Regions from separate parts of the Lentzea sp. NPDC058436 genome, predicted to be linked through region 2. Evidence: riboswitches for the same ligand, from Rfam matches in the RefSeq annotation. Region 2 holds a riboswitch; each other region holds the start of a gene.
What was found. A riboswitch is a leader RNA that binds a small molecule or an ion and turns the genes downstream of it on or off. The one in region 2 is predicted to bind cobalamin.

Region 1 (6,698 bases), on a different contig from region 2:
GCGAAGCTCAACGAGATGAAGATCGGTCCCGGCACCGCGCCGAAGGCCCAGATCTTCGCGCTCAAGGTCTTCGGCTGCGACGGCTCGACCAACGTCACCTCGCAGGCGCTCGACTGGTCGCTCGACCCCGACGGCGACGGCGACTTCTCCGACCACCTCGACGTGGTCAACCTGTCGCTCGGCTCCGACTACGGCGCCCCGGACGACCCCGACAGCCTGTTCGTCAAGAAGCTGTACAAGGTCGGCGTCATGCCGGTCTTCTCCGCGGGCAACGGCGGCGACCTCTACGACATCGGCGGCTCGCCGGGCAACACGCCCGAGGCGCTGACCGTCGCCTCCACGCGCGACTCGTACGTGCTGCGCGACGGCGCCGAGGTCAAGGGCCAGGGCCTCAAGCCCGGTCAGTACAGCCAGAGCTTCACCGGCTACCTCGGCTACAACAAGGAACTGCCGGTCGCCAAGGTGACCCAGGCGGGCAACACCGACGGCTGCGTCGCGATCACCGACAACGTCGCGGGCAAGTTCGTGTGGCTGGAGTGGGACGACAACGACGCGACGCGCCGCTGTGGTTCGGCCGCCCGCGCGAACAACGTGCAGGCCGCGGGCGGTCAGGGCGTGCTCCTGTCGTCCACTTTGGAGAACTTCGCGGCGGGCATCGCGGGCAACGCGGCCATCCCGATGTTCCAGTTCACCGGCTCGGCCACCGCGGCGGTCCGCCCGGCGCTCGACGCGGGCACGCTGGTCGTCCGCCTCGCGGGTGACCTGCGCACCTCGACGCCGACGTACGACCAGTCCATTTCGGACACTCCGAGCTCGTTCACCAGCCGCGGCACCCGCGGCCAGTCGATCAAGCCGGACGTCGCAGCCCCCGGTGACACGATCTCGTCGACCGCCGTCGGTTCCGGCAACGACCGCCTGGTGATCTCCGGTACGTCGATGGCGTCCCCGCACGTCGCCGGCATCGCCGCCCTGGTCCGCCAGGCGCACCCGGACTGGACGCTCGAGGAGGTCAAGGCCTCGATCATGAACACCGCCGGTGCGGACGTGAAGGAGAACGGCAAGACCTTCGCCCCCAACCGGGTCGGCACCGGCCGCGTGGACGGCAAGTCCGCGATCGACAACCAGGTCCTCGCGTACGTCGAGGAGGACAACGGTTACGTCAGCGCGAACTTCGGCGTCGTCGAGGTCTCGAAGCCGGTCTCGCTGTCCAAGACCATCAAGATCGTCAACAAGTCCACGAAGTCCGTGGAGTACAAGGTCGGCTACACCGCGGCCACGACGATCCCCGGCGTGAGCTACGTGCTCTCGCAGGACAAGGTGAAGCTGAGCCCGCGCGGCATCGCGCGCGTCAAGGTCACCCTGAAGATCACCGACCCGAAGGCCCTGCGCAAGACGGTCGACTCGACGGTCGAGCCGCTCCAGCTCGACGTGCCGCGGCAGTTCCTCGCGGACGCCTCCGGTCGCGTGACGTTCACGCCGACCGCCGGCGCCACGGTGCCGCTGCGCCTGTCGGTGTACTCGGCGCCGAAGCCGGTCGCGGACATCAACACCGCGTCCAGCCTCAAGTTCCGCGGCAACGACAAGCAGGCCGTGCTGAACCTGACCGGCAAGGGCATCGACCAGGGCTCGGGCTCGCAGGCCTACCGCTCGCTGGTCAGCGTTCTCGAACTGCAGGCCCAGTCGCCGAAGCTGCGCGACTGCCGCCGCAACGTCACCGAGAACTGCGCGCTCAACGAGACCGCCAAGGGCGGCGACCTCCGCTACGTCGGCGCGGCCTCCACGGCCCCGCTCGCCAAGGCGCAGGGCAAGCCCGAGGAGGCGCTGCTCGCGTTCGGTGTCGCGACCTGGGGCAACTGGTACAACCTGGGCAAGAACACCATTCCGTTCGTCGACATCGACACCAACGGTGACGGCACCGCGGACTTCGAGGTGTTCGCCACCCGCCTGACCGACACCGACCTGCTGGTCGCGTCCACCGTGGACCTGAAGACGGGCGAGACCGTCGACATCCAGGGCGTGAACGGCCTGTTCGGCGACGTCGACGCGAACGTCCAGGACACCAACGTCGTCGTCCTGCCGGTGCTGCTGAGCGCACTCGGCATCGACGCGACGAAGGACACGGCGCGCCTGTCGTACGTCGTGGGCACCGCGGGCTACTACGTGGCGCCGGGCAACGCGAACAAGCTGATCGACGTGATCGACCGCAACCTGTCCTTCGACCCGCTCAAGCCGGGTCTGTGGGCGCAGGGCGGCGGCGACGCGGCGCTCTCGTACGTCGCGAAGCCGGGCACCGCGCTCGTGGTGAACAAGGACGAGGCCGCGCTGAAGGCCGACAAGTCCGAGGGCCTGCTGGTCCTCAACCACCACAATGCCAACGGTGACCGCGCGTCGGTCGTCACGGTGAAGTCGAGCGGCCGGGGCGGCGCCTACTAGTAGCCCGCCAGGTCGGATGTTTCACGAGAGGCCCGGTTCTCCCTCGGAGAGCCGGGCCTCTCGGCACGTCACGGTCCGGAACTGCCTGCCGTCACCCCTTGACGCGACCCCGTTCCTGCGGTCGAGTGACACCCGAAAGTGGGGTATAGGCCGTGTGGGTGTCCCGCAGTACGGGAGATAACACCCCGATGGGGTGTCCGGCATGCGGTGAGCGCCCGCGATGCCGGTAGCCTTTCGCGTGAGGAAAATAGTCCCACCAATTGGGGACTGACACCTGGGAGGTGTGTGGATGCGGCTCGCAGTGATCCCAGGAGACGGGATCGGGCCCGAGGTCATCGCTGAGGCCCTGAAGGTCCTCGGAGAGGTCGTTCCGGCGGCCGAGATCACTCGCTACGACCTCGGCGCGGCGCGCTGGCACGCCACGGGAGAGTTGTTGCCCGAGTCGGTGCTGGGGGAGCTTCGCCAGCACGACGCGATCCTGCTCGGCGCGGTCGGCGACCCGTCGGTGCCGAGCGGAATTCTGGAGCGCGGGCTGCTGCTGCGGCTGCGCTTCGAGCTCGACCACCACGTGAACCTCCGCCCTGCTCGTCTCTACCCCGGTGTCCGCAGCCCGCTCGCGGACCCGCCGGAGATCGACATGGTGGTGGTGCGCGAGGGCACCGAGGGCCCGTACGCGGGCAACGGCGGCCTGCTCCGCAAGGACACGCCGCACGAGATCGCCACCGAGGTCTCGCTGAACACCTCGTTCGGCGTCGAGCGGGTGGTCAGGGACGCGTTCGCGCGTGCCTCGAACCGCCAGCGCCGGCACCTGACGCTGGTGCACAAGACGAACGTCCTCACGCACGCCGGCTCGTTGTGGTCGCGCGTCGTGGAGGAGGTCTCGCTGCAGCACCCGGACGTCACCGTGGCCTACCAGCACGTGGACGCGGCGACCATCCACCTGGTCACCGACCCGGGCCGCTACGACGTGATCGTCACGGACAACCTGTTCGGCGACATCCTGACCGACCTCGCCGCCGCCGTCACGGGTGGCATCGGCCTGGCCGCGTCGGGGAACATGGACGTCACGCGTCGCAACCCGTCGATGTTCGAGCCGGTGCACGGTTCGGCGCCGGACATCGCGGGCCAGGGCATCGCGGACCCGACGGCCGCCGTGCTGTCGGTCGCGCTGCTGCTCGACCACCTGGGCGAGCACGAGTCGGCGCGCCGGATCGAGGCCTCCGTGGCCTTTGATCTCGCGACCAGGGACCACCAGTCGCCTGGGGCCACCTACGCCATCGGCGACCGTCTCGCGGCACTCGTGTCGTCGAACGTCCGCACGGGCTGAGGTTCAGACGTTTTGAAGCCCGGCCGGGATCTTCCCGGCCGGGCTTCGGCGTTTCTCAGCGCTGGTCAGAGCTGGCCGTTGGCCTCACGCCACGCGCGCTCCTTCTGGATCCACTCGTTGTCCTGCGGGAACTCGTCGATCGTCGGCACGCGGCGGATCTCGGTCTTGAAGCCCGGCCCGGCCATCGGCATGCGCTTCGCCCACTCGACCGCTTCCTGGATCGAGGCGACGTTGAGCAGGTAGAAGCCGTTGAACAGCTCCTTGGTCTCGCCGTACGGGCCGTCCGTGATGACCGCCGGCTCGGAGGAGTAGTCGACGACGACGCCCTCGGACGGGTCGGAGAGGCCCTCGGCGGCCAGCAGCACACCGGCGCGGATGAGCTCGTCGTTGAACGCGCCGACCGTCTCCAGCATCTTGTCGAAGTCGAACTCGCCCATGTTCTCGAAGGCCTCGTCGGTGGCGCGCATGATCAGCATGTACTTCACGGTGTGTCTCCTCGTTCGTGTCTCGTTCGCTGACGTCCAGAGGTCGAACGGGCGCGGTGCCGGATCGACATCACACCCGGAAAATTTTCGAACTTCCTGTTTTCGCAGGTAGGGTCACCGAAGTCGTGCGTGGGGGAAGACCGGTCGAAGTCCGGCGCTGACCCGCAACGGTAGGTCCCCCTGGGCGGGGGGACGAGCCCGAACACCCGTGCACGGTGGACCGAGGAACCAACTCCTGCCGTGGACTGCGGGAAGGGCATCAGTGATCTCCAAGATCAGCGCGCTCGTCGGCGTGCTCGTCGTCAGCATCGTCGCGGGCGTGGCGCTCGGCCCCGTCTCCGTTCCGTTCGACGTCACGGTCGAGCTGCTCTGGGAGGCCCTGCGCGGCGGCACGATCCCCGCGGACCTCGTCGGGCAGTACCACATCGTCTGGGACATCCGGCTGCCCCGCGTCCTGCTGGCGGCGGTCGTGGGCGCGGGCCTGAGCACGGTCGGCGTCGCGATCCAGGCGATGGTCCGCAACGCCCTCGCCGACCCGTACGTGCTCGGCATCTCGTCGGGCGCGAGCGTGGGCGCGACGGCCGTGGCGACGCTCGGCGTGCTGTCCGGTCTCGGCGTCTACGCGCTGTCGGTCGGCGCGTTCGTGACGGGTCTCGGCGCCACGGCCCTGGTCTACATCACCGCGCGCACGAGCCGAGGGCTCACACCGTTGCGGCTGGTCCTGACCGGAACCGCGCTGGCGTACGGGTTCTCCGCCGTGGCGATGCTGCTGGTGTTCCAGGCGCCGCACGGGGAGGCGGCGCGGTCGGCCATGTTCTGGCTGCTCGGCAGCCTCGGTGGCGCGAGCTGGACGTCGTTGCCGATCGCCGCCGTCGTGACGGCACTCGGCATCGCGTACCTGATGACCAGGGCCCGGCAGCTGAACGCGCTGGCGATGGGCGACGAGACCGCGACGACGCTCGGCGTGCCGGTCAACCGGTTCCGCACGCACCTCTTCATCGTCACCGCGGGCATCACGGGCGTGCTCGTGGCGGTCAGCGGCGCGGTGGGCTTCGTCGGGCTGATGCTGCCGCACCTCACCCGCATGGTCGTGGGCGCGGACCACCGCAAGGTCCTCCCGCTCGCACCGCTCGCCGGAGCGTCGTTCCTGGTCTGGGTCGACGTGGCCGCCCGGATGCTCGCGGCGCCCGAGGAGCTGCCGCTCGGCGTCATCACGGCCGCGATCGGCGTGCCGTGCTTCATCTTCCTCATGCGCCGCAAGACCTACGTGTTCGGAGGACGTTGATGCGCGTCGACATCGACCACGTCACGGTCCGCGGCATCATCACGGACATCACCCTGCAGGCCTGCGACGAGGTCGTCGGCATCGTCGGCCCGAACGGCAGCGGCAAGTCCACGACGTTGCGCTGCGTCTACCGCGCCCTGAAGCCGGACTCGGGCGCCGTGCTGATCGACGGCGAGAACGTCCACAAGCGACAGCACATCGCCCGCGACCTCGCGGCCCTGTCGCAGGAGTCGCAGGTCGAGTTCGACTTCACGGTCGCCGAGGTCGTGGAGATGGGCCGCCTGCCGCACGAACGCGACTCCGCCCGCGACCGGCGCGTGGTGGGCGACGCACTGGACACAGTGGACGTCGCGCACCTCGCCTCACGCAGCTTCCTGAGTCTCTCCGGCGGCGAACGCCAGCGCGTGCTCATCGCCCGCGCACTGGCCCAGGAACCTCGCGTGCTCGTGCTGGACGAGCCGACCAACCACCTCGACATCCGGCACCAGCTGGAGGTGCTCGCCCTGGCGCGAGGCCTGGGCATCACCGTGCTCACCGTCCTGCACGACCTGAACCTCGCCGCGTCCTACTGCGACCGCCTGCACGTGCTCGACGAGGGACGGCTGGTCGCCTCCGGCACCCCGGCGGAGGTCCTCGTCCCGGAACTGATGGCCAAGGTTTTCCACGTCACCGCGCACGTAGTGCGGCACCCGACAACGGGAGTTCCCCAGCTCCTGTTCGACCAGGAGGTCACCCCTTGAGAACCGCACTCGTCACAGCGGCCCTGCTGCTCGTCTCCGGCTGTGGCGCCACGGTCGCGAAGGACCCCGCCGCGTCCGACCCGGTGACCGTCACGAACTGCGGCCAGCAGGTCACCTTCGACAAGGTTCCGTCCAAAGTGGTCACCAACGACACCGGCATCACCGAGATGATGTTCGCGTTGGGCCTCAAGGACCGCATGGCGGGCTACGTGGTGAACGGCCTGAAGACGGTCGACGTGCAGACCTCCCCGTGGAAGGCCGACTTCGAGAGCGGCAAGCACCTGTCCGACAAGATCTCCAAGGAGGTCGTGCAGGGCGTCAACGCGGACCTGGTGTTCGCCGGCTGGAACTACGGGTTCAGCGAGAGCACCGGCTTCACCCCGGACGCGTTGAAGGAGCTGGGGATCGGCACGTACCTGCTGACCGAG
Region 2 (6,698 bases):
GGGTTCGACGTCTGCAGGAACTTGCGCGTCTCCGGGTCGAGCACGTAGCTCTCGGTCAGCTTCTCGTACATCCAGTCCGCGACGACACCGGTCGTGGCGTCGTAGCCGAACAGGTACTCGACCGTCGCCTGCAGTTCGAACGCGCCCTTGTAGCCGTGGTTGCGCATCGCCCCGATCCAGCGCGGGTTCACCACGCGGGCGCGGAAGATCCGCGAGGTCTCCTCGGTCAGTGTGCGCGTGCGGACGGCCTCCGGGCGCGTGCTGTCACCGACGTACGCGGCGGGCGCCTTGCCCGTCAACGCCTTCACCATCGTGACCATGCCGCCGTGGTACTGGAAGTAGTCGTCCGAGTCGGCGATGTCGTGCTCGCGGGTGTCGATGTTCTTGGCCGCCACCGCGATCCGCCGGTACGCCGACTCCATGTCCGCGCGCGCCTCCACGCCGTCGACACCGCGGCCGTAGGCGTAGCCGCCCCACACCGCGTAGACCTCGGCGATGTCGGACGAGTCGCGCCAGTTGCGGCTGTCGATCAGCGGCAGGACGCCCGCGCCGTACGCGCCCGGCTTGGAACCGAAGACGCGCAACGTGGCCCGGCGCTGGTCGCCGTGCTCTTCGAGGTCGCGCAACATGTGCGCGCGCACGAAGTTCTGCTCCGCGGGCTCGTCCAGCGCGGCCACCAGCTGCACGGCATCGTCCAACATGGACACGACGTGCGGGAAGGCGTCGCGGAAGAAGCCGGAGATGCGGACCGTGACGTCGATGCGCGGCCGGTCGAGCTCCTCCAGCGGAACCACTTCGAGGCCGGTGACGCGGCGCGACTGGTCGTCCCACACCGGCCGGACGCCGAGCAGCGAGAACACCTCGGCGATGTCGTCGCCTGCGGTGCGCATCGCGGACGTGCCCCAGACCGACAGGCCGACCGACGGCGGCCACTCGCCGTCGTTCTCGTCGCGGTAGCGGGCGAGCAGCGAGTCGGCCATCGCCTGGCCGGTCTCCCACGCGAGCCGTGACGGGATCGCCTTCGGGTCGACCGAGTAGAAGTTGCGGCCGGTCGGCAGCACGTTCACCAGGCCGCGCAACGGAGAACCCGACGGACCGGCCGGAACGTAGCCACCGTCCAGCGCGTGCAGGACGTTCGTCATCTCGTCCGTGGTGCGCGCGAGCCGGGGCACGACCTCGACGGCCGCGAACTCCAGGATCTTCCGCACGTCCTCGGAGGAGTGCAGACCCGCCGCGGCGGAACGGTCCCAGCCCGCGTCCTCCATGGCCTGGACGAGCGCGCGGGCCTCTTCCTCGATCGCGTCGACGTCTTCACGGGCGGTGCCGACCAGCCCGAGCGCCTCGCGCAGACCGGGCAGCGCGGCGACCTGACCGCCCCACATCTGCCGCGCCTGCAGCATCGCGAGCACGAGGTTGACCCGCACCGACCCGGTCGGCGCCTCGCCGAGGACGTGCAGGCCGTCGCGGATCTGGACGTCCTTGACCTCGCACAGCCAGCCGTCGACGTGCAGGATGAACTCGTCGAACTCCGCGTCGTGCGGCCGGTCGTCCAGGCCCAGGTCGTGGTCGAGCTTCGCGGCCTTGATCAGCGTCCAGATCTGCGCGCGGATGGCCGGCACCTTGGCCGGGTCCATCGCGGAGATGTTCCCGTACTCGTCGAGCAGCTGCTCCAGGCGCGCGATGTCGCCGTAGCTGTCGGCGCGGGCCATCGGCGGCACGAGGTGGTCGACCAGCGTGGCGTGCGCACGCCGCTTGGCCTGCGTGCCCTCACCGGGGTCGTTGACGAGGAACGGGTAGATCAGCGGCAGGTCGCCGAGCGCCGCGTCCGTGCCGCAGGACGCCGACATGCCGACCGTCTTGCCGGGCAACCACTCCAGGTTGCCGTGCTTGCCGACGTGCACGACCGCGTCCGCGCCGAAGTTCGACTCGATCCACCGGTACGCCGCGAGGTAGTGGTGCGACGGCGGCAGGTCCGGGTCGTGGTAGATCGCGATGGGGTTCTCGCCGAACCCGCGCGGCGGCTGCACGATCACCGCGACGTTGCCGGACCGCAGCGCGGCCAGCACGATCTCGCCGTCCTTCGACTTCGAGAAGTCCACGAACAACGAGCCGGGCGCCTCACCCCAGTGCTCCCGCATCGACTCGCGGAAGTCCTCGGGCAGCGTCTCGTGGAACTCGCGGTAGTCGGCCGCGGCGATGCGGATCGGGTTGCTCTCGAACTGCTCCTGCGTGAGCCAGTCGGCGTCCTGGCCACCGGCGGCGATCAACGCGTGGATCAGCTTGTCGCCGTCGAGCTCGTCGACGCCCGGCAGTTCGTCACCGATGTCGTACCCGTGCTCCCGCATGGCCTTCAGCAGCCGGACGGTCGACGCGGGCGTGTCGAGCCCGACCGCGTTGCCGATGCGCGAGTGCTTGGTCGGGTACGCCGACAGCATCACGACGACCTTGCGCTCGGCGACCGGGATGTGGCGCAACCGGCCGTGCCGCACGGCGATGCCCGCGACGCGCAGCGCCCGTTCCGGGTCGGCGACGTAGATCGTGAGGCCGTCCTCGTCGATCTCCTTGAAGGAGAACGGGACCGTGATGATCCGGCCGTCGAACTCGGGGATCGCGACCTGGGTCGCGGTGTCCAAAGGAGACAGTCCGTCGTCGTTCTCGTCCCACGTCTCGCGGCTCGACGTGAGGCACAACCCCTGCAGGATCGGCACGTCGAGAGCCGCGAGCGCACCGACGTCCCACGCGTCGTTGTCACCACCGGCGGACGCCTTGGCGGGGTTCGTGCCCCCCGCCGCGAGCACGGTCACGACGAGCGCGTCGGCCTGGCGCAACGTGTCGAGCAGCTCGGGCTCGGCGGTGCGCAACGAGGAGCAGAAGACCGGCAGTGCCTTACCGCCCTTGGCCTCGATCGCGTCGCACAGCGCGTGGACGAACGCCGTGTTCCCGGCGACGTGGTGCGCGCGGTAGTAGAGGACCGCGACCGTCGGACCGTTCTCCGGCGTGGTCTCGCGCTCCAGCACGCCCCAGCTCGGGGTGGCCGCGGGCGCCTCGAAGCCGTGACCGGTCAGCAGCACGGTGTCGGAGAGGAACTTGTGCAGCTCGGTGAGGTTCGCCGGGCCGCCGTGCGCGAGGTAGAGGTGCGCCTCCGCGCACACGCCGCCTGCCACCGTCGACAGCTCCATGAGCGCCGCGTCGGGCTGCATCTCGCCGCCGAGCACCACCACGGGCAGGCCGCAGGCGAGCAGCCAGTCGAGCCCCTCCTCCCACATCCGGCGGCCGCCGAGGATGCGCACGACGACGAGGTCGACACCGTCGACGAGCCCGGGAAGGTCCTCGACGGTGGTGCGCGCCGGGTTGCCGAGCCGGTACTCGGCACCGCTCGCACGCGCCGACAGCAGGTCGGTGTCGGAGGTCGACAGCAGCAGGATCACGCAGGGCTCCATCCCTCGTGGGGTCCTCGCCCCAGGTTGCGGGTGACTGGCGAAGCAGAGTTCCTGACTCCCAGCGGTTCGCTGGTCACAGTGGCGGGACCGCGCCGGATTCACACCGGCTTCCTCCTGCGCTTCGTCGTTCGGGCTCACCCTAACCGGCGGGTTACAGTCCGACCTATGCGTAGTCACCCGGATGCCTGCCCCGGCGCCGTCGAGCTGCACCAGGCGGCCGACGGCGGGCTGGCGCGCATCCGGGTGCCGGGTGGGACTCTTCCCGCTGCTCAGTGGGACGTCGTGCGGCTGGCGGCGTTGGAGCTCGGGAACGGCTCGGTGGAGCTGACCTCGCGGGCGAACCTCCAGATCAGGGGCCTGGCGGACGGCGTGGAGCTGGGCGCGCGACTGGCCGCGGCGGGCCTGCTGCCGTCGGCCACGCACGAGCGGATGCGCAACATCATCGCGGCGCCGCTGGAGGACAACCAGGCGCTGGTCGACGAGATCGACGCGGCACTGTGCGCGGACCCGGCGCTGGCGGAGCTGCCAGGGCGTTTCCTGCTCACGATCGGCGCCTCGGTGAGCGGGCTGGGCGGCGACTTCGGCCTGGTCAGCGCACCGGACGGCACGTTCTCCCTCCTCCTCGCCGGCGCCGACACCGGCGTCCGCGTGACCGACCCCGTCGACGCCGTCCTCACCGCCGCCCGCCTCTTCCAGCGGCTGCGCGGCCCGGCCTGGCGCCTGTCCGAAGTGGACGACGGTGTGCGAAAGATCACCGCTCACTTCGGCGCCACCGACGCCCCGCGCGTCACCCCGGCTGTGACACCTGTCGCACCTTCACCGTTGACCCCAGGGGTCCCACTCGGTCGCCTCGACGCGCGTCAGCTCCCCGGCGTCGGCCTGCGCCTGACCCCGTGGCGCGGCCTGGTCGTCCCCGCCGGCACCGACACGTCCGGCCTCATCACCGACCCGGCCTCCCCCTGGCACGGCGTCAGCGCCTGCACCGGCCGCCCCGGCTGCGCGAAGTCGCTGTCCGACGTCCGCGCCGACGCCCGTGCCTGGCTCGGGACCCCGCACAGGCGGCCCGTCCACTGGTCCGGTTGTGCCCGCCGCTGCGGTCGTCCCGCAGGCGAAGTGATCGAGTTCGTCGCGACCGGCGACGGCTACGAGGAGATCCGTTGACGCAGTACATCAGGGACGGGGCGGAGATCTACCGCCAGTCCTTCGCCACCATCCGCGCGGAGTCGGACCTCACCCGGTTCCCCGACGACGTCGCGAAGGTCGTCGTCCGCATGATCCACGCGTGCGGCATGACCGACCTCCCCCAGGACGTCGCGTTCTCGCCGAACGTCGTCCAGAACGCCCGCGCGGCACTACGCGACGGCGCGCCGATCCTGTGCGACGCCAACATGGTCGCGTCCGGCGTGACCCGCCGGCGGCTGCCCGCGGACAACGAAGTCCTTTGCCTCCTCCAAGATCCGCGCACACCGGACCTGGCCAAGAGCATCGGCAACACGCGCAGCGCCGCGGCGCTGGAGCTGCTCGCGGACCGGTTCGACGGCGCGGTGATCGCGATCGGCAACGCCCCCACCGCGTTGTTCCACCTCCTCGACCTGATCGCCCAAGGGGCCCCGCGTCCCGCCGCGATCCTCGGCATCCCCGTCGGGTTCATCGGGGCCGCGGAGTCCAAGGAAGCTTTGGCCGCAACGGATCTGGAGCACCTCGTGGTGCGCGGCCGGCGCGGCGGCAGTGCCATGACGGCGGCGGCCATCAACGCGATCGCGAGCGAGGAAGAATGACGGGCAAGCTCTACGGCGTCGGCCTGGGTCCCGGCGACCCGGAACTCGTGACGGTCAAGGCCGCGCGACTCATCACCGAGGCCGACGTGGTCGCGTTCCACAGCGCGCGGCACGGCAGGTCGGTGGCGAAGACCATCGCGGCGCCGTACTTCCGCGACGGCCAGATCATGGAACAGCTCGTCTACCCGGTCACCACCGAGGACACCGACGACTACCAGGGCGAGATCGACACCTTCTACGAGGAGGCAGCCGGCAAGCTCGCCGCGCACCTCGACGCGGGTCGGAACGTCGTCGTGCTCGCCGCCGGGGACCCGTTCTTCTACGGCTCCTACATGCACATGCACAAGCGCCTCAAAGACCACTACGAGTGGGAGGTCGTGCCCGGCGTGACGTCGGTGAGCGGTGCGAGCGCGGTCCTCGGCACCCCGCTCGTCGAACGCGACGAGGTGCTCACGATCCTGCCCGGCACGTTGCCGCCCGCCGAGCTCGCGAGCCGTCTCGCCGACACCGACAGTGCCGCGATCCTCAAGCTGGGCCGCACTTTCGGCAACGTCCGCGAGGCGCTCGAAGCGTCCGGACGACTCGACGGCGCCTGGTACGTCGAACGCGCCACCACCGGCAGGCAGAAGATGTCGCCGCTGGCGGACGTCGACCCCGAGACCGTCCCGTACTTCTCGCTGGCCCTGCTGCCGAGCCAGTCCAAGCCCGCCAAGCCGAAGGGCGAGGTCGTGGTCGTCGGACTCGGTCCCGGCGACCGCTCCTGGCTCACCCCGCAGGCCCGCCAGGAGCTGGAGGCCGCCGACGAACTGGTCGGCTACAGCACCTACCTGAACCGCGTTCCCCAGCGCCCTGGCCAGAACCGGCACTCCTCGCACAACCAGGTCGAGTCGGAACGCGCCGCCTTCGCCCTCGACCTCGCCCGCAAGGGCGCCCGCGTCGCCGTCGTCTCGTCAGGTGACCCCGGCGTCTTCGCCATGGCCACGGCGGTGCTGGAGGTCGCGGCGGAGACGGCGGACGTGCCGGTGCGCGTCATCCCCGGCGTCACGGCCGCGAACGCCGTGGCGGCCAAGGCGGGCGCACCGCTCGGGCACGACTACGCGGTGATCTCGTTGAGCGACAGGCTCAAGCCGTGGGACGTCATCGCCGAACGCCTGACCGCCACCGCGAAGGCCGACCTGGTGATCGCGATCTACAACCCGGCGTCGAAGGCCCGCACGCACCAGGTGGCGGACATGCGCGACCTGCTGCTCCAGCACCGCGCACCGGAGACGCCGATCGTCGTCGGACGCGACGTCGGCGGCCCGGAGGAAGAGATCCGCGTGCTCACGCTCGGCGAACTCGACCCGGCCACGATCGACATGCGCTGCCTGCTGATCATCGGCTCGTCGCAGACGGTCGTGACGCCCCAGGGCGTCGTCTTCACGCCCCGGCGGTACCCAACCAGCTGAGCGCGCCGTCCACGTCGGCCACCGTTTCCGCA
Region 3 (6,698 bases), on a different contig from region 2:
CACCGGCAGCGGCCAGCTGCCGGACCCGGTGGTGCTGGACAAGATGCTCGACGGCATCGAGAAGGCGGGCTCGCAGGCGCTGACGTCGATGCGGACCATGGTCGACGTCCTGCGCGACGACAACGCCCCGATGCACCCCCACCAGGCGCTCACGCTGATGGTCACCGATCTCGCCACCGGCTTCACCGGAGCGCCCGTGACCACGGCCGTCGACCCGGCGATCGCCGCCCTGGACCTGCCGGCGACCACTGTGGACGCTGCCCGGCACGTCGTGCAGGAGGCGCTCACCAACGTGCTGAGGCACGCCACCCGCGTCAGCGAGGTGCGGATCAGCGCCCGGTCGAGGGGTCAGGAGGTGGAGATCAGCGTCACCAACGACGGCCAGGCGGGCGACAACGGCCTGCCCAGGGGCGGGTTCGGACTGGTCGGCCTGGCCGAACGGGTGGAGTCGGCTGGAGGCAGCCTCAGCGCAGGCCCGACGGCCCGTGGTTGGGCGGTCACCGCGCTTCTGCCATCCTCCACCGCATGACAATCCGTGTGCTGATCGCCGACGACCAGGAGATGATCCGCTCGGCGTTCGGGATGATCCTCGGCACACAGCCGGACATGGAGGTCGTGGCGAGCGTCGCGGACGGCGAGAGCGCGGTCGAACAGGCCCGCCGCCTGCGCCCCGACGTCTGCCTGCTCGACATCAGGATGCCGGCGCTCGACGGCCTGGAGGCGACGCGCCTGCTCGCCGGACCGGGCGTGGACGCACCCCTGAACGTCCTCATCGCGACCACGTTCGACCTCGACGAGTACGTGTACCGCGCGCTGCAGAACGGCGCGCGCGGGTTCCTGCTCAAGGACATGTCACCGGCGCTGCTGGTCGAGGCGGTCCGCGCCGCGTCCACGGGCACGAGCCTCATCTCCCCCGCCGTGACGGTGCGGCTGCTGTCGAAGCTCGCACCGGCACGCCGGGAATCCACTGTGGACACACCGCTGCCCGAGCCGTTGACCGACCGCGAGCTGGACGTCGTGAAGCTCGTCGCGAACGGCAACACGAACGACGAGATCGCCGCCAGGTTGTACGTCTCCGTCGCCACGGTGAAGACGCACCTGGCGAACGCGCAACGCAAGCTCGCGGTTCGCAACCGGGTCGAGGTGGCGGCCTGGGCGTGGCGCACGGGAGTTGTCACGGGCTGAGCGGCCGGGAGGTCCCGGCCGCTCAGAGGCCGGTCTAGAAGTCCTCGTCGAACGACACCGTGCCGGACACGCCGACCTGGTAGGCCGAGACCCGGCGCTCGAAGAAGTTCGACAGCTCCTGCACGTCCTGCAGCTCCATGAACGCGAACGGGTTCTTGGAACCGTAGATCGGCTCGATGCCGAGCACCTGCAGCCGCCGGTCCGCGACGTGCTCCAAATAGGACCGCATGTCCGCCACCGACATGCCGGCGACACCGCCACCGAGCAGGTCCTCGGCGAACAGCACCTCGGCGTCGACGGCCTCGCGCAGCATCTGCTTGACCTCCTCGTACAACGAGTCGTCGAACAGGTCCGGCTCCTCGCGGCGCACGGTGTCCACGACGTCGAACGCGAACGCCATGTGCATCGACTCGTCGCGGAACACCCAGTTGGTGCCGGACGCCAGCCCGTTCAACAACCCGCGCGACCGCAGGAAGTACACGTACGCGAAGGCGCCGTAGAAGAACAGGCCCTCGATGCACGCGGCGAAGCAGATCAGGTTGAGCAGGAACGACCTGCGGTCCTCACGGGTGCGCAGCTCCGTGAGCGACGAGATCGAGTCGATCCACTTGTAGCAGAACTCGGCCTTGGCGCGGATCGACGGGATGGTCTCGACGGCGGCGAACGCGTCGGCCCGGTCGTTCTCGTCGGGCAGGTAGGTGTCGAGCAGCGTCAGGTAGAACTGGACGTGCACGGCCTCCTCGAACAGCTGCCGCGACAGGTAGAGGCGGGCCTCCGGCGCGTTGACGTGCTCGTAGAGGTTCAGGACCAGGTTGTTCGCGACGATCGTGTCGCCGGTCGCGAAGAACGCGACGAGGCGGTTGACCAGGTGCCGTTCGGCCTCGGAGAGCTTGTTCAGGTCGGCGAGGTCCGAGTGGAGGTCGACCTCCTCGACGGTCCAGGTGTTCTTGATCGCGTCGCGGAAGCGCTCGTAGAACAGCGGGTAGCGCATGGGCCGCAGGGTGAGGTCCATGCCGGGGTCGAGCAGGGCGTTCTTGCGGGCGGTGCTGGAGAGCGCGGTCACTGGCAGGCCTCACATGCTTCGGGGTTTTCGAGGGAACAGGCGATCGCTTCGTCCGACGTGACGGTCGGGACGGCGACGGTCGCCTGCTGGATGCGCGTCGCGGGGCGGGAGCGCAGGTAGTACGTGGTCTTGAGCCCGGCCTTCCAGGCGTAGAGGTACATCGAGGAGAGCTTGCCGATCGTCGGCGAGGCGACGAACAGGTTCAGCGACTGGCTCTGGTCGATGTACGGGCCGCGCGCGGCGGCCAGTTCGATCAGCGCCTTCTGCGGCAGCTCCCAGGCGGTGCGGAACAGCGAGCGCACGTCCTCCGGCAGTTCGACCAGACCCTGCGCGGAACCGTCGTCCTGCTTGAGCCGGTTGCGGATCGCCTCAGTCCACAGGCCGCGCGACTTCAGCTCGCGCACCAGGTAGGAGTTGATCTGCAGGAACTCACCGGACAGCGTCTCGCGCTTGAACGTGTTCGACACCTGCGGCTCGATGCACTCGAAGCAGCCGGCGATCGAGGCGATCGTCGCGGTCGGCGCGATGGCGATCAGCAGCGAGTTGCGCAGGCCGTGCTCGCTGACGCGTTCACGCAGGGCGCTCCACCGCTCGGTCTGCGTGGGCGTGACGCCCCACAGGTCGGGCTGCAGATCTCCCTTGGCGGCACGGGTCTCCGCGAACGCCGGGTGCGCGCCCGCCGACGAGGCCAGCTCCGCCGACGACTCCAGCGCCGTCAGGTAGATCTCCTCGGCGATGCGCGTCGACAGCTCGCGCGCCTCCGGTGAGTCGAACGGCAGGCGCAGCTTGAAGAACACGTCCTGCAGGCCCATGACACCAAGGCCCACCGGGCGCCAGCGCGGGTTGGAGCGCGCCGCCTGCTCGGTCGGGTAGTAGTTGATGTCGATCACGCGGTCGAGGAACACGACCGCGGTGCGGACCGTGGAGCGCAGCCGGTCCCAGTCGATGCCGGAGCCCTCGACGTGGGCGCCGAGGTTGACCGAGCCGAGGTTGCAGACCGCGGTCTCCTCGTCGCTGGTGACCTCGAGGATCTCCGTGCACAGGTTCGACAGGTGGATGACGTTGGACGGCGACGCGGTCTGGTTGCTCGTGCGGTTCGCGGTGTCCTTGAACGTCATCCAGCCGTTGCCGGTCTGGGCGAGCGTGCGGATCATCCGTCCGTAGAGGTCACGAGCCTTGACCGTGCGCACGGCACGACCGGCCTCCTCCGCGCCGCGGTAGGCGCGGTCGAACTCGTCGCCCCACAGGTCGACCAGCTCCGGGACCTCGTCCGGGTCGAACAGCGACCAGTCCTGGTCGGCCTCGACGCGGCGCATGAACTCGTCGGGGATCCAGTTGGCCAGGTTGAGGTTGTGCGTGCGGCGCGCGTCCTCACCGGTGTTGTCGCGCAGCTCCAGGAACTCCTCGACGTCCGGGTGCCACGTCTCCAGGTACACGCAGGCGGCGCCCTTGCGGCGGCCGCCCTGGTTGACCGCCGAGACCGATGCGTCGAGCGTGCGCAGCCACGGCACGATGCCGTTGGAGTGGCCGTTCGTGCCGCGGATCAGCGCACCCCTCGAACGCACCCGCGACCACTGGACGCCGATGCCGCCGGCGAACTTCGACAGCCGGGCGATCTGCTTGTACCGGTCGTAGATCGACTCCAGCTCGTCCTTCGGGGAGTCGAGCAGGTAGCACGAGGACATCTGGGTGTGCTGCGTGCCGGAGTTGAACAGGGTCGGCGAGCTGGGCAGGTACGCCAGCGACGACATCAGCCGGTAGAAGTCGATGGCCTCGGCCGCGGTGTGCGAGAGGCCGCACGCGACGCGCAGCAGCCAGTACTGCGGCTGCTCGATGACGGTCCGCCTGGAAGGGTGGCGCAGCAGGTAGCGGTCGTAGACCGTGCGCAGGCCGAAGTACTCGAACCGCCGGTCGCCGTCGAGGTCGATGGCGTCGTCGAGCTTGCGGGCGTTGGCGGCCACGAACTTCGCGGTCGCGTCGCCGATCAGGCCCTCGGCGTGGCCGAGCGCGATGCTCTGGCTGAAGGACTGGATGCCGGTCCGGCGCACCTCCTTCTCGATGAAGGCGGCCAGCAGCCCGGCGGCGAGCTTCGAGTACTCGGGCTCCTCCGAGACCAGCGCGGCGGCGGTCTGGATCGAGAGCTTGTCCAGCTCCTCGGTGGTCGCGCCGTCGTAGAGGCCGCTGATCGTCTTGGTGGCGACCCGGAGCGGATCCACGTCGTGCAGACCGACCGTGCAGCGCTCCACCGCGCGCACGATCTTGTTCAGGTCAACCGGTTCGAGCGAACCGTTGCGTTTCTTGACGCGCATAGTGGTGGTGACCGTGTCGACCGCCGTCACTGCTCTCTCCTCGCGAGCTAGGTGTGACCACGAGGACAGCGAGGAGCGAACGGGCGCGCGCGACCGCCACGTCCTCCCGCCCTCCCTCGGGGCCTCGGACTCCCGCACGTGTGGGCACGTGCGGGGCGCTGGCAGGTCTTCGGACTCGCGGGCACGCCTGGTGGCTCCTACCGGCCGTCGCTTCCCAGACGTTTCGCGTCCAGTGCTTCTGACGGCTTTCGTTCCCGTTCACCGCTGCGGGGCAGTCCCGGATTCACACCGGGTTCCCTCTTGCGACGACCGATCTGGATGATCGGCCGAACCAGCTGCGAGCACCATACATGGGTGCGGTCGAGCCATCCGCAACTACATCTAGTGGGCGTGTCGCCCGGTTGGAGCAGCTCCAAACGATCACGCGCGGGAACCGGTGATCACGACCGGGCGCGGTTCGGCAGCCGTCGTGGAGCGTCGGTGGCTCAGTCGGCCGCCAGCTCACGGACGGCGGCGACCAGTGCCGGCGCGAAGGCCCGCACCGAGCCGCCGGGCACGGCCGCGCCGGTCAGCCCCAGGTAGAACGCCGGCCCGGTCAGCACCGCCATCGCCGCGTCGAGCGGAGTCCCTGGCGGAAGCTCACCCCGGCTGATGCCGCGTTCCAGCACCGCGCGCGACGGTCCGTCGAACAGCGCCGCCGAACCGACGAGCCGCGCCACCTCCGGGTCGTGCTGCGCCTCGCCCAGCAACGCGCGGTACGCGGTGCCGGCGTGCGACCCGGTCAGAAAGCCTTCTACAGCCTCAAGATACGTGCTCACGTCGTCGAGAAGCGTGGCCTGGGGCGGTTTCGTGAGCTCCTCGACGGCATCGGTGATCGCCGCCTCGAACAGGACCTCCGCCTTGGTCGACCACCAGCGGTACACGGTCTGGCGGCCGACGCCCGCTCGTTCCGCGATCCCCTTCATCGTCAGGGCCGCGTAACCGACCTCGACGAGCAGGTCGTCGACCGCGTGCAGGATCGCGGTGCGCGCCTGTTCACTGCGCGGCCGGCCGACCCGCTGCCTGTCCTCACCCATGGCGGCAGCATACCGAGACAGCGTGGGCCGAATCGGTCTCGGCGCCGCTCACGGACGGGTGCCGCCGTAGTCGGTCACCCGGTCCCTCCACACCGAGTGCGGGTGTGGTTCGTCCGTCGACCACCCGCCTTCGAGTTGCAGTTCCAGCCACAGGGAAGGGCCGTCAATGCGCACGTAGTCGCCGGTGTCGTTCAGGGCGGTGGAGCCGCTCCAGGCGATGTGCGTCGCGTCGAGTTCTCGTTCGTACTTGGCCATGATCGCCGCGGCGCTGACGTCGTCGACGTCGCCCACGTAGGTCCTGATCGCGGCGATCACGAGGTCCCGCTGGCCCGCGTCGAGCGAGGCGACGGGGACGCCTTCCCGGCGGTCCGGGAACTTCCAGTCGTTGCCCGGTCCGAGAAGCAGGTGGCCGCTCCGCAGCTCGGCCGCGTCCTTCTGGTTCTGCGTCAGGGATCCGAGCATCGCCTGGAACGCGCGCAGCTCCTCGCCCTCGGGTTCGTACGTGGTGCCCTGGTACTCGAACGGGGCGCGTGGCTCGATCGCGCGGAACGACGGCGTGGCACCGATGAGCCTGCCGTCGCGGTAGGTGTTGGTGACCGCTGTGTGGTGTCCGCCGAACTGCAGCTGCCACAGTCCTGTCTCGGACGGTTCTCCCAGGAACGCCAAGCGGAAGTGACCGCGGCCGTACGCGTCACCGGCGCCGATGCTGTGCAGGTGGTCGTCGGCGATGAGGTGCTGACGCAGCTGGTCCGCTCCCTGGTTCGGAGCCGAGCCCATCGCGGTCGCCAGCAGGACGTGCAGGCTCTCCCACTGCTGTTCGGACAGCGTGCCGAGGTCGAGGCCGAGGCGGCCGTCCTCGTGGAGGTCCGCCTGCGGGTAGGTGTGCCAGCGCGCCGCGTTCTCGAACGTGTAGGGCTGGTGGAGCTGGGCCCGTTGCTGTTCGGACAGCAGCGCCCGGAACTCGCCGGCGCGGGCGAGCAGCTGCGGGTACGCCTGCCCGTGCGGGGCGGACGCGCGGGGAGGCGCGGCCGGGCTCGTGTCCGGAGTGGACGGTGGAAGCAACCC

Region 1: linked by a shared signal. The riboswitch ahead of ACFWN2_RS45850 (FecCD family ABC transporter permease) and the one ahead of cobN (cobaltochelatase subunit CobN) in region 2 are both predicted to bind cobalamin.
Region 3: linked by a shared signal. The riboswitch ahead of ACFWN2_RS02750 (ribonucleoside-diphosphate reductase subunit alpha) and the one ahead of cobN (cobaltochelatase subunit CobN) in region 2 are both predicted to bind cobalamin.

The regions. Positions count from the first base shown of each region.
Region 1 is NZ_JBHXLF010000042.1:583-7,280, reverse strand. It holds gene ACFWN2_RS45865 (S8 family serine peptidase) at 1-2,433, shown strand, start outside; gene ACFWN2_RS45860 (3-isopropylmalate dehydrogenase) at 2,723-3,760, shown strand; gene ACFWN2_RS45855 (YciI family protein) at 3,826-4,245, opposite strand; cobalamin riboswitch at 4,327-4,474, shown strand; gene ACFWN2_RS45850 (FecCD family ABC transporter permease) at 4,508-5,530, shown strand; gene ACFWN2_RS45845 (ABC transporter ATP-binding protein) at 5,530-6,270, shown strand; gene ACFWN2_RS45840 (ABC transporter substrate-binding protein) at 6,267-6,698, shown strand, end outside.
Region 2 is NZ_JBHXLF010000003.1:768,830-775,527, forward strand. It holds gene cobN (cobaltochelatase subunit CobN) at 1-3,428, opposite strand, end outside; cobalamin riboswitch at 3,464-3,597, opposite strand; gene ACFWN2_RS17305 (hypothetical protein) at 3,606-4,601, shown strand; gene ACFWN2_RS17310 (precorrin-8X methylmutase) at 4,598-5,218, shown strand; gene ACFWN2_RS17315 (precorrin-2 C(20)-methyltransferase) at 5,215-6,666, shown strand; gene ACFWN2_RS17320 (cobalt-precorrin-6A reductase) at 6,638-6,698, opposite strand, start outside.
Region 3 is NZ_JBHXLF010000001.1:654,773-661,470, reverse strand. It holds gene ACFWN2_RS02765 (sensor histidine kinase) at 1-529, shown strand, start outside; gene ACFWN2_RS02760 (response regulator) at 526-1,185, shown strand; gene ACFWN2_RS02755 (ribonucleotide-diphosphate reductase subunit beta) at 1,220-2,248, opposite strand; gene ACFWN2_RS02750 (ribonucleoside-diphosphate reductase subunit alpha) at 2,245-4,587, opposite strand; cobalamin riboswitch at 4,700-4,908, opposite strand; gene ACFWN2_RS02745 (TetR/AcrR family transcriptional regulator) at 5,043-5,633, opposite strand; gene ACFWN2_RS02740 (DUF3500 domain-containing protein) at 5,682-6,698, opposite strand, start outside.